3 regions of the Pantoea sp. App145 genome follow, and region 2 is predicted to be linked to each of the others. Evidence: predicted binding sites of a transcription regulator. Region 2 holds the regulator's gene; each other region holds the start of a gene.
What was found. The regulator sigma-54, encoded in region 2, starts transcription at its own class of promoters, with help from an activator protein. The targets are predictions, from matches to a motif close to GTTGGCACANNTTTCGCTNT.

Region 1 (3,282 bases), 520 kb from region 2:
CCTGCTGATGCTGTTCAGTTTTGCCACGCCCGGTGTGTTTGAAGTCGGTGTGTTGTACGCGTTTATTACCTGGCTCGGGCGTCTGAACGAGCCGTTGATCGAACTCACCACGCAGCAATCCATGCTGCAACAGGCGGTGGTCTCCGGCGAACGTATTTTTGAGCTGATGGATGCGGTCCAGCAGGATTATGGCGCGGACAACCGTCCGCTGGCGTCCGGGCGTATTGCGTTGCGTGATGTCAGTTTTGCTTACCGTGCCGATCGTGATGTGCTGAGCCGGATCGATCTGGATGTGCCTGCGCGTGGCTTTGTCGCGCTGGTGGGCCACACCGGCAGCGGCAAAAGCACGCTGGCGAATCTGCTGATGGGCTACTACCCGGTCACGCGTGGCAGTATCGAGTTGGATGGTCGGCCGTTGCCACAACTGACACATCAGGCGTTGCGCCAGGGCGTGGCCATGGTGCAGCAGGATCCGGTGGTGCTGGCCGATACCCTGCTTGCCAATGTTCGTCTTGGCCGCGATATCCCGGAAGACGCGGTATGGCAAGCGCTGGAAACGGTGCAACTTGCGCCACTGGTACGCTCGATGCCGGATGGCATCTATACCCGGCTGGGCGAGCAGGGCAATAATCTGTCAGTCGGGCAGAAGCAGTTGCTGGCACTGGCGCGGGTATTGGTGTCGCTACCGCAGATTCTGATTCTCGATGAAGCCACCGCCAATATCGATTCCGGCACCGAACAGGCTATCCAGCACGCACTGCGCGCGTTGCGCCAGCACAGCACGCTGGTGGTGATTGCGCATCGCCTTTCCACTATTACCGAAGCAGATCAGATTCTGGTGCTGCACCGTGGGCAGGTTGCCGAGCGGGGCACACACAGCGAATTGCTGGCGCAGCAGGGCCGTTACTGGCAAATGTATCAGCTGCAACAGGCAGGTGATGAACTCGCGGCGGGCATTCCCTTAGCCATTGAAGGGTGAGTTGCACCTTTTTTGAGCGCCATTATCGGATTATTCTGTACAAATGCACTTCTTTGAGGCTGGTCGCACCAAAGAAGTGCAAATATTCCACTCCTTTCTTCCTTTCCTTGTTGCATTTGTGTTGTCCATCACATAACGAAGCGTGCTGCCACGCGGCTAATGCGCTGACTCTGCGGTTTTTTTATTTATGGCACACCCTTTGCTTATATCCCTGCGTGTCCGGTAAGACTTACTCATTAAATACCTGGAGGGGATCGTATGAAGCTGGTTACCGTGGTAATCAAACCATTTAAGCTGGAGGACGTGCGTGAAGCCTTATCCTCTATTGGCATTCAGGGACTGACAGTTACCGAAGTGAAGGGTTTCGGTCGCCAGAAAGGTCACGCAGAGCTTTATCGCGGTGCCGAGTACAGCGTGAACTTCCTGCCAAAAGTAAAAATTGATATCGCCATTGCTGATGATCAGCTGGATGAAGTGGTCGATGTCATCAGTAAAGCCGCTTACACCGGCAAAATTGGCGACGGTAAAATTTTCGTCGCGGAACTGCAGCGCGTTATCCGTATTCGTACTGGCGAGACCGACGAAGCAGCACTGTAACTGGGCCTTGATTGTGATGGGATGGAAAGAAATGAATAAAATGATGACGAAGTTGGGCCTGACCAGCCTGGCGCTGTTACCGTCTCTGGCCATGGCGGCAGCACCTGCCGTTGCGGATAAAGCCGATAACGCGTTTATGATGATCTGCACCGCGCTGGTGCTGTTCATGTCAATTCCTGGTATTGCCCTGTTTTACGGCGGTTTGATTCGCGGTAAAAACGTGTTGTCGATGCTGACTCAGGTAGCGGTAACCTTCTCCCTGGTCTGCGTGTTGTGGATGATTTACGGTTACTCGCTGGCCTTCAGCGAAGGTAACGCCTTCTTCGGTAGCTTCCAGTGGGCGATGCTGAAAAACATCGAGCTGAAAGCACTGATGGGGACCTTCTATCAGTACATCCATGTTGCGTTCCAGGCTTCCTTCGCCTGTATCACCGTGGGCCTGATTGTCGGTTCTATCGCTGAACGTATTCGTTTCTCTGCGGTGCTGATTTTCGTTGCGGTATGGCTGACTCTGGCCTATCTGCCGATTGCGCACATGGTCTGGGCTGGCGGCTTGCTGGCGACCGATGGCGCGCTGGACTTCGCAGGCGGTACTGTGGTGCATATCAACGCCGCGGTGGCTGGTCTGGTGGGTGCTTACCTGGTGGGCAAACGTGCTGGCTTCGGTAAAGAAGCATTCAAACCGCACAACCTGCCGATGGTCTTCACCGGAACTGCGATCCTGTATGTGGGCTGGTTCGGTTTCAACGCCGGTTCTGCCTCTGCTGCGAACGAAATCGCTGCCCTGGCGTTCCTGAACACCGTGATTGCGACTGCGGGTGCGGTACTGTCATGGACCTTCGGCGAGTGGGCGCTGCGTGGTAAGCCTTCTCTGCTGGGTGCCTCTTCAGGCTTCATCGCGGGTCTGGTTGCTATCACCCCGGCGTGTGGTTATGTCGGTGTTGGTGGTGCGTTGATTATCGGTCTGGTGGGTGGTCTCGCTGGCCTGTGGGGTGTCACTACCCTGAAGAAATGGCTGCGTGTTGATGACCCGTGTGACGTGTTCGGTGTGCACGGCGTGTGTGGCATCGTAGGTTGTATCCTGACGGGTGTATTCGCTTCCTCTTCACTGGGTGGCGTGGGTTATGCCGAAGGCGTGACTATGGGTCATCAGGTCTGGATTCAGCTGTTCAGCGTGGGTACCACCATCGTCTGGTCCGGTGTGGTTGCCTTTATTGGCTTCAAACTGGCCGATATGATTGTTGGCCTGCGTGTTCCGGAAGATCAGGAACGTGAAGGTCTGGATGTTAACAGCCACGGCGAAAACGCTTACAACCAGTAAGAGCCAGGCTGAAGAAGAGCAGTGCGCTAAAACAATAAAAAGCAGAAGGGGCGAGAAATCGCCCCTTTTTTTATGCGTCGCGCTGGCGCATTACCCCTTCCTGCACCGTGGTTGCCACGAGTCGGCCATCCTGAGTAAAGAACTCTCCGCGCACAAAGCCACGTGCACCCGAAGCCGAGGTGCTGACAACGCTATACAGCAGCCATTCCGACAGATCAAACGGGCGGTGGAACCACATCGAGTGGTCGATAGTCGCTACCTGCATATCAGGCTCGAGAAAACCTTTGCCGTGCGGCTGAAGGGCGACAGGCAGGAAATTGAGGTCTGATGCATAGCCGAGCAGGTATTGATGAATCCGGCGATCCTGCGGCAACTGCCCGTTGGC
Region 2 (3,282 bases):
ACGGGGCCGGTAAAACCACCACCTTCTACATGGTGGTAGGTATTGTGCCGCGTGATGCCGGTCGCATCGTCATTGATGATGAAGACATCAGTATCCTGCCACTGCATGCGCGTGCGCGCCGTGGCATTGGTTATCTGCCGCAGGAAGCATCGATTTTCCGTCGCCTGAGCGTTTACGACAACCTGATGGCGGTATTGCAGGTTCGTGATGATCTTAGCGAAGAACAGCGCCAGGACCGTGCCAATGAGTTAATGGAAGAGTTCCACATTGAGCACCTGCGTGACAGCATGGGTCAGGCGCTTTCCGGTGGTGAACGCCGCCGTGTGGAGATTGCCCGTGCACTGGCCGCCAACCCTAAATTCATCCTGCTGGATGAACCATTTGCGGGTGTCGACCCCATTTCCGTCATTGATATCAAGAAGATCATTGAGCATCTGCGCGATAGCGGGCTGGGCGTGTTGATCACCGACCACAACGTGCGCGAAACCCTTGCCGTTTGTGAACGCGCTTACATCGTCAGCCAGGGGCATTTGATTGCCCACGGCACCCCCGATGAAATACTTGCAGATGAGCAGGTTAAGCGTGTTTATTTGGGCGAAGAGTTCAGACTCTGATAAGGTGTCGTAACCTCCGACGTTTGCTTAGGAAATTCAATCCGGATTATGAAGCAAGGTTTGCAACTCAGGCTCAGCCAACAGCTGGCGATGACACCCCAGCTGCAGCAGGCAATCCGCTTGCTGCAACTCTCTACGCTTGAACTCCAGCAGGAATTACAACTGGCGCTGGAAAGCAATCCATTGCTTGAACAATCAGATCTTCATGAAGAAGTAGACACACGCGAATATCAGGAGAGCGAAGCGCTCGACACCCGAGAGGCACTCGAACAAAAGGATATGCCGGAAGAGTTACCGCTCGACGCCACCTGGGATGAGATCTACACCGCCGGTACGCCTTCAGGCACCGGGACCGATTATCAGGATGATGAATTGCCGGTGTACCAAGGGGAGACGACGCAGTCATTGCAGGACTACCTGATGTGGCAGGTCGAGCTGACGCCCTTCACTGATACTGACCGTGCCATTGCGACCTCGATTGTGGATGCGATTGACGATACCGGCTACCTCACCGTGACGTTGCAGGATATCTGCGACAGCATTGGCGATGAGGAGCTGACGCTGGACGAAGTGGAAGCGGTACTGAAACGCGTGCAGCGTTTTGACCCGGTCGGTGTCGGTGCACGTGATTTACGTGATTGTCTGCTGGTCCAGCTTTCACAATATGCCAGTGATATACCGATGGTGGCCGAAGCGCGCCTCATCGTCAGTGAACATCTCGACCTGCTGGCCAATCATGATTTCCGCAGTCTGATGCGGGTGACGCGTCTGAAAGAAGATGTGTTGAAAGATGCCATGCTGCTGATTCAGTCGCTCGATCCGCGTCCGGGCCAGTCGGTGAATACCAGCGAACCAGAATATGTCATTCCTGATGTGCTGGTACGCAAAATCGGCACGCGCTGGACGGTCGAACTGAATGCTGACAGCGTGCCACGTCTGAAAATCAACCAGCATTATGCCGCGATGGGCGGAGCTGCGCGTAACGACAGCGATAGCCAGTTCATCCGCAGTAACTTACAGGAAGCCCGATGGCTGATTAAGAGCCTGGAGAGCCGCAACGACACACTGCTGAAAGTAACACGTTGTATTGTCGAGCAGCAGCAGGCGTTCTTTGAGCAGGGCGAGGAGTATATGCGCCCCATGGTGCTGGCGGATATCGCCTCAGCCGTGGATATGCATGAATCCACGATTTCGCGCGTCACCACGCAGAAGTATTTACATAGCCCGCGTGGCATCTTTGAACTGAAGTATTTTTTCTCCAGCCATGTGAACACCGAAGGCGGTGGCGAAGCTTCTTCCACGGCAATACGTGCGCTGGTAAAAAAATTGATCTCTGCGGAAAACCCCGCAAAACCCTTGAGCGACAGCAAACTGACCTCCATGTTATCTGAACAGGGCATCATGGTGGCCCGCCGTACGGTTGCTAAGTATCGCGAGTCTTTGTCCATCCCGCCCTCGAATCAGCGTAAACAGCTGGTTTGAATGTATTGAGAAGGAAGACCTATGCAGATAAACCTTACCGGACTGAATGTAGAGATTACCGAACCGCTGCGCGAATTTGTAAATAGCAAATTTGCCAAACTGGAACACTATTTTGATCGTATCAATCAGGTCTATATTGTTCTGAAAGTGGAGAAGGTAACGCAGATTGCTGATGCAACCTTGCATGTTAACGGCGGGGAGTTGCACGCGACATCGGAAGCGGAAGATATGTACGCGGCCATTGACGGATTGATCGACAAGCTTTCCCGTCAGTTGACTAAACATAAAGACAAACTGAAAAAACACTAACCTTCACGCTTGCAGAGTGCTGACCGGTTCGGCACTCAGAGCACAGAATGGGGCGGGCTGACCGCCCCGTTTTGTCATCTGCGCAAGCGCCAACAGGAGAACCTGCATTTTCCCCGCTAACGGGTTAAAGTGGGTGATCCTCGCGGCTATGTGAACTCGCAAGTGAAACGATGATGAACAACGATCTGACACTGGAATTGAGCTCGGTCCTCACGCTGGACTGCACCCGCAGCGGCGTACACTGCCAGAGTAAAAAACGTGCGCTGGAAATAATCAGCGAGCTGGCAGCTAAGCAGCTCAATCTGCCTCACCAGACGCTTTTCGAAGCAATCCTCACCCGTGAACGCATGGGCAGTACCGGTATTGGCAATGGCATTGCTATTCCGCATGGCAAGCTGGAGGAAGACACCCTGCGCGCCGTAGGTGTGTTTATCAGCCTCGATCAGCCGATCGCCTTTGACGCGGTCGACAATCAGCCAGTAGACCTGCTGTTTGCGCTGCTGGTGCCGGCGGACCAGTGTAAAACCCATCTGCATACGCTATCGCTGGTGGCAAAACGCCTGGCAGATAAAACCGTCTGTCGCCGTCTGCGCGCAGCGCAGAGCGATGAAGAACTCTATGCCATTATCACAGAAGCGCAGGACGACCATCCTTAAGCGACAGACACTTTTACCGGCCAGGGTGCCGGTTTAAAACGGGAGAAATGTGATGGTGCTGATGATCGTTAGCGGTCGGTCAGGCTCAGGAAAATCAGTCGCGTTGCGTGCGCTTGAGGACATGGGATTTTACTGTGTCGATAATCTGCCAGTGGTGCTGCTGCCCGAACTGGCAAATACGTTAACCGAACGCAATATCTCAGCCGCCGTCAGTATTGACG
Region 3 (3,282 bases), 2.0 Mb from region 2:
CGGCAGTACGCTGTCCAGCACATGATCGTCACGCAGGTAAGCATGCGCCAGCACGTAATCGCCAATGGTCTGGCTTTCACGCAGGCCGCCGCAGTGCCCTATCATCAGCCAGGCATGTGGGCGCACCACCGCCAGATGATCACAGATGGTTTTGGCATTGGAAGGACCCACGCCAATGTTGACCAGAGTAATGCCACGGCGATTGGGTGAGGTCAGGTGCCAGGCCGGCATCTGATGTTTCTTCCACGCCAGATCCGACATCATCGCTTCCGGGTCCTGGGTATCTTTGGTGATCACCACATCACCGGCGCAGGCGAGGCTGTCGTAGGAGGTGTTGGGATCCTGCACCTGTTCAATTGCCCAGCGGACAAACTCATCAACGTAACGCGTGTAATTGGTAAACAGCACAAACGGCTGGAAGTGCTCCACGGCGGTGCCGGTGTAATGGCGCAGACGCGCCAGCGAGAAGTCGGTACGCAGTGCATCAAAGTGTGACAGCGGGAGCTGCGCGTCAGCATGGAACAAACCATCGGCGGTTTCATCACCAATCTGCGACAGTTCGGTGGTGGGGAAATGGCGTGCAATGCTGGCGCTCATCGAGCGGTCCAGAGACAAATCGGAACCGTCAATCACATAAGGGTAAGGAATTTCCTGCTGCGAGGGTCCGACTTCAATCACCACCTCGTACTCTTTCTCAATCATCAGCAATTGCTCACTGAGATAGTGACGCAATAACGCCGGGCGCGTGATGGTGGTGCTGTAGCTGCCAGTGTGGGTAAAACGGCCCCAGGCCCGGGTACGATTACGTTGCGGACCCTCGCCAGCCCAGGTAATACGCAGCTCCGGATAGACAAATAACCCCTGCTGGCGCGCTGCCTCATCCGGCAAACGTCCGTTTTCAGTAAAGTCGCGAATCGCGTTGCGTAACGCCTCTACCGCGTTGGCGTATAACCGCTCAAGTTCATCCAGCGCCTGCTGGCTGCTGATGCCGTTCCGTTGTGTATTCATAAGTTCTCCCGCATCAATTTTGGGCCGATTTGGCTATAGCATAGCGGGTAAACCCCTCAGCACCATGAAGAATCTGTGATCAACCGCATTCTGCACCAACAGAGTGCTGGTGCGTCTTAAAACGCTGGCTATGGTTAAGATCAGCAGACGCGTTCCCTCCCGCTTTGGCGCGATGCCGGTGCAAAAACTTGTCACCAATGCTTACCTTTGGCGAGCTTTTTGCTTGATTGTTAACCGTGGCCCTGCTGGTCACAGACTGCACATCGTTAAGTTTCAGAAATTGATTTCTCCCAGGCCGTGGTATGGCTCCGTTCCTGACCCGTTGAGGATTGAAAGCATGTCTTTGAAATTCATAAAATTACCATTGAAGGTTGTGATTGCAGGTTGCCTGAGCGCGGCGTTTTATGCCCAGGCAGATATTAAGATTGGGGTGGCCGGTCCGTTCTCAGGCCCCAACGCCACTTACGGCGCACAGTACTGGAAGGGTGCGACTCAGGCAGCCGATGACATCAATGCGGCCGGAGGGGTGAATGGTGAAAAAATTGTGCTGGTGCAGGGGGATGACGCCTGCGAACCGAAACAGGCCGTCGCCGTTGCCAACCGCCTGGTAGACCAGGACAAGGTACTGGCCGTGGTGGGGCACTTCTGCTCCTCTTCCACCATGCCCGCTTCCGAAGTGTATGACGATGCTGGCGTGCTGGCGATTACCCCCGGCTCGACTAACCCGCAAATCACCGAACGCGGCATGAAAACCATGTTCCGTATGTGTGGCCGCGACGATCAGCAGGGGGCGATTGCCGCTAACTACATCATCGATAAGCTGAAAGCCAAACGCGTGGCGGTGATCCACGACAAAGACACCTACGGCCAGGGGCTGGCCGATGCCACCAAGGCTGCGCTGGAAAAGCGCGGAGTCAACGAGGTGTTGTATGAAGGTCTGTCGCGTGGCGAGAAAGATTTTAACGCGCTGGTGACCAAAATCGCCTCAGTCAAACCGGATGTGGTGTACTTCGGTGGCTGCCACCCGGAAGCCGGTCCGCTGGTACGTCAGATGCGTGAGCAGGGTGTGACGGCGGCCTTCTTCTCCGGTGACTGTATCGTGACTGAAGATATGGTAACCGCAGCGGGCGGCCCGCAATACACCAAAGGCGTTTATATGACATTTGGTCAGGATCCGCGTCAGATTCCTGACGGCAAAGCGGTGATCGCCAAATTCCGCGCCGGTGGTTTTGAGCCGGAAGGCTATACCCTGTATGCCTACGCTTCAGTGCAGGCGCTGGCCGCCGCTTACAAAGCCGCAGGTAAAGATAACGCCAAAGCCAGTGAGTGGCTGAAGGCCAATAGCGTTGATACCGTGATGGGCAAAAAAGCCTGGGACGGCAAAGGCGATCTGAAAGTCTCGGATTATGTGGTGTATCAGTGGGACGATAAAGGCAAATATCACCAGCTGTAAGCTGACACGCGGCCCCGCGTGTTGCGGGGCCATTCGCGATTGGGCGCGAAGTTTGCGCTCCCTTTAAGCACGGGACTTGCATATGGAAGCCTTCTTTCTCCAGCAGCTGGTGAACGGCCTGACACTGGGCGCGGTTTACGGGCTGATTGCCATTGGCTACACCATGGTTTACGGCATCATCGGCATGATCAACTTCGCCCACGGCGAGGTGTATATGGTCTCTGCCTATCTTTGTGCCATCGGGCTGGGGCTGCTCAGCTTTTTTGGCATTCACTCCTTCCCACTGCTGATTTTCGGCACCCTGATCTTCACCATTGTGGTGACGGCGGTCTACGGCTGGACTATCGAGCGCATCGCCTATCGTCCGTTACGTAACTCCACCCGTCTCGCACCGCTGATTTCTGCCATTGGTATGTCACTGATTTTGCAAAACTACGTGCAGATAAGTCAGGGTCCGAACCAGCAGGGCATTCCCACCCTGATGTCCGGTGTATTGCGCATGGAAGTGGGCGATGGCGTGGTGCAAATCACCTGGACCAAAGTGTTTATCCTGATTGCCGCGTTGTGCGGCATGGCGTTGCTTACCTGGATTATCCAATACACGCGGCTGGGACGGATTTGCCGTGCGGTGCAGCAGGACCGGCGCATGGCCGCCATTCTTGGTATCAACACCGACCGGGTGATTTCGCTGGTGTTTATGATTGGCGCGGCGATGGCGGGCCTGGCCGGGGTGCTGGTCACCCTGAACTACGGCACCTTTGATTTCTATATTGGCTTCGTCATCGGCATCAAAGCCTTTACTGCGGCGGTGCTGGGTGGCA

Region 1: glnK (P-II family nitrogen regulator) is a predicted target of sigma-54. The motif match lies at 1,166-1,185, and genes of this name have one in related genera.
Region 3: RCF31_RS01100 (branched-chain amino acid ABC transporter substrate-binding protein) is a predicted target of sigma-54. The motif match lies at 1,215-1,234, and genes of this name have one in related genera.

What each region holds. Positions count from the first base shown of each region.
Region 1 is NZ_CP133290.1:1,745,387-1,748,668, reverse strand. It holds gene RCF31_RS08055 (SmdB family multidrug efflux ABC transporter permease/ATP-binding protein) at 1-979, shown strand, start outside; gene glnK (P-II family nitrogen regulator) at 1,238-1,576, shown strand; gene amtB (ammonium transporter AmtB) at 1,608-2,897, shown strand; gene tesB (acyl-CoA thioesterase II) at 2,968-3,282, opposite strand, start outside.
Region 2 is NZ_CP133290.1:2,268,604-2,271,885, forward strand. It holds gene lptB (LPS export ABC transporter ATP-binding protein) at 1-614, shown strand, start outside; gene rpoN (RNA polymerase factor sigma-54) at 663-2,096, shown strand; gene hpf (ribosome hibernation promoting factor) at 2,118-2,405, shown strand; gene ptsN (PTS IIA-like nitrogen regulatory protein PtsN) at 2,579-3,061, shown strand; gene rapZ (RNase adapter RapZ) at 3,114-3,282, shown strand, end outside.
Region 3 is NZ_CP133290.1:251,376-254,657, forward strand. It holds gene RCF31_RS01095 (AMP nucleosidase) at 1-1,008, opposite strand, end outside; gene RCF31_RS01100 (branched-chain amino acid ABC transporter substrate-binding protein) at 1,346-2,461, shown strand; gene RCF31_RS01105 (ABC transporter permease subunit) at 2,544-3,282, shown strand, end outside.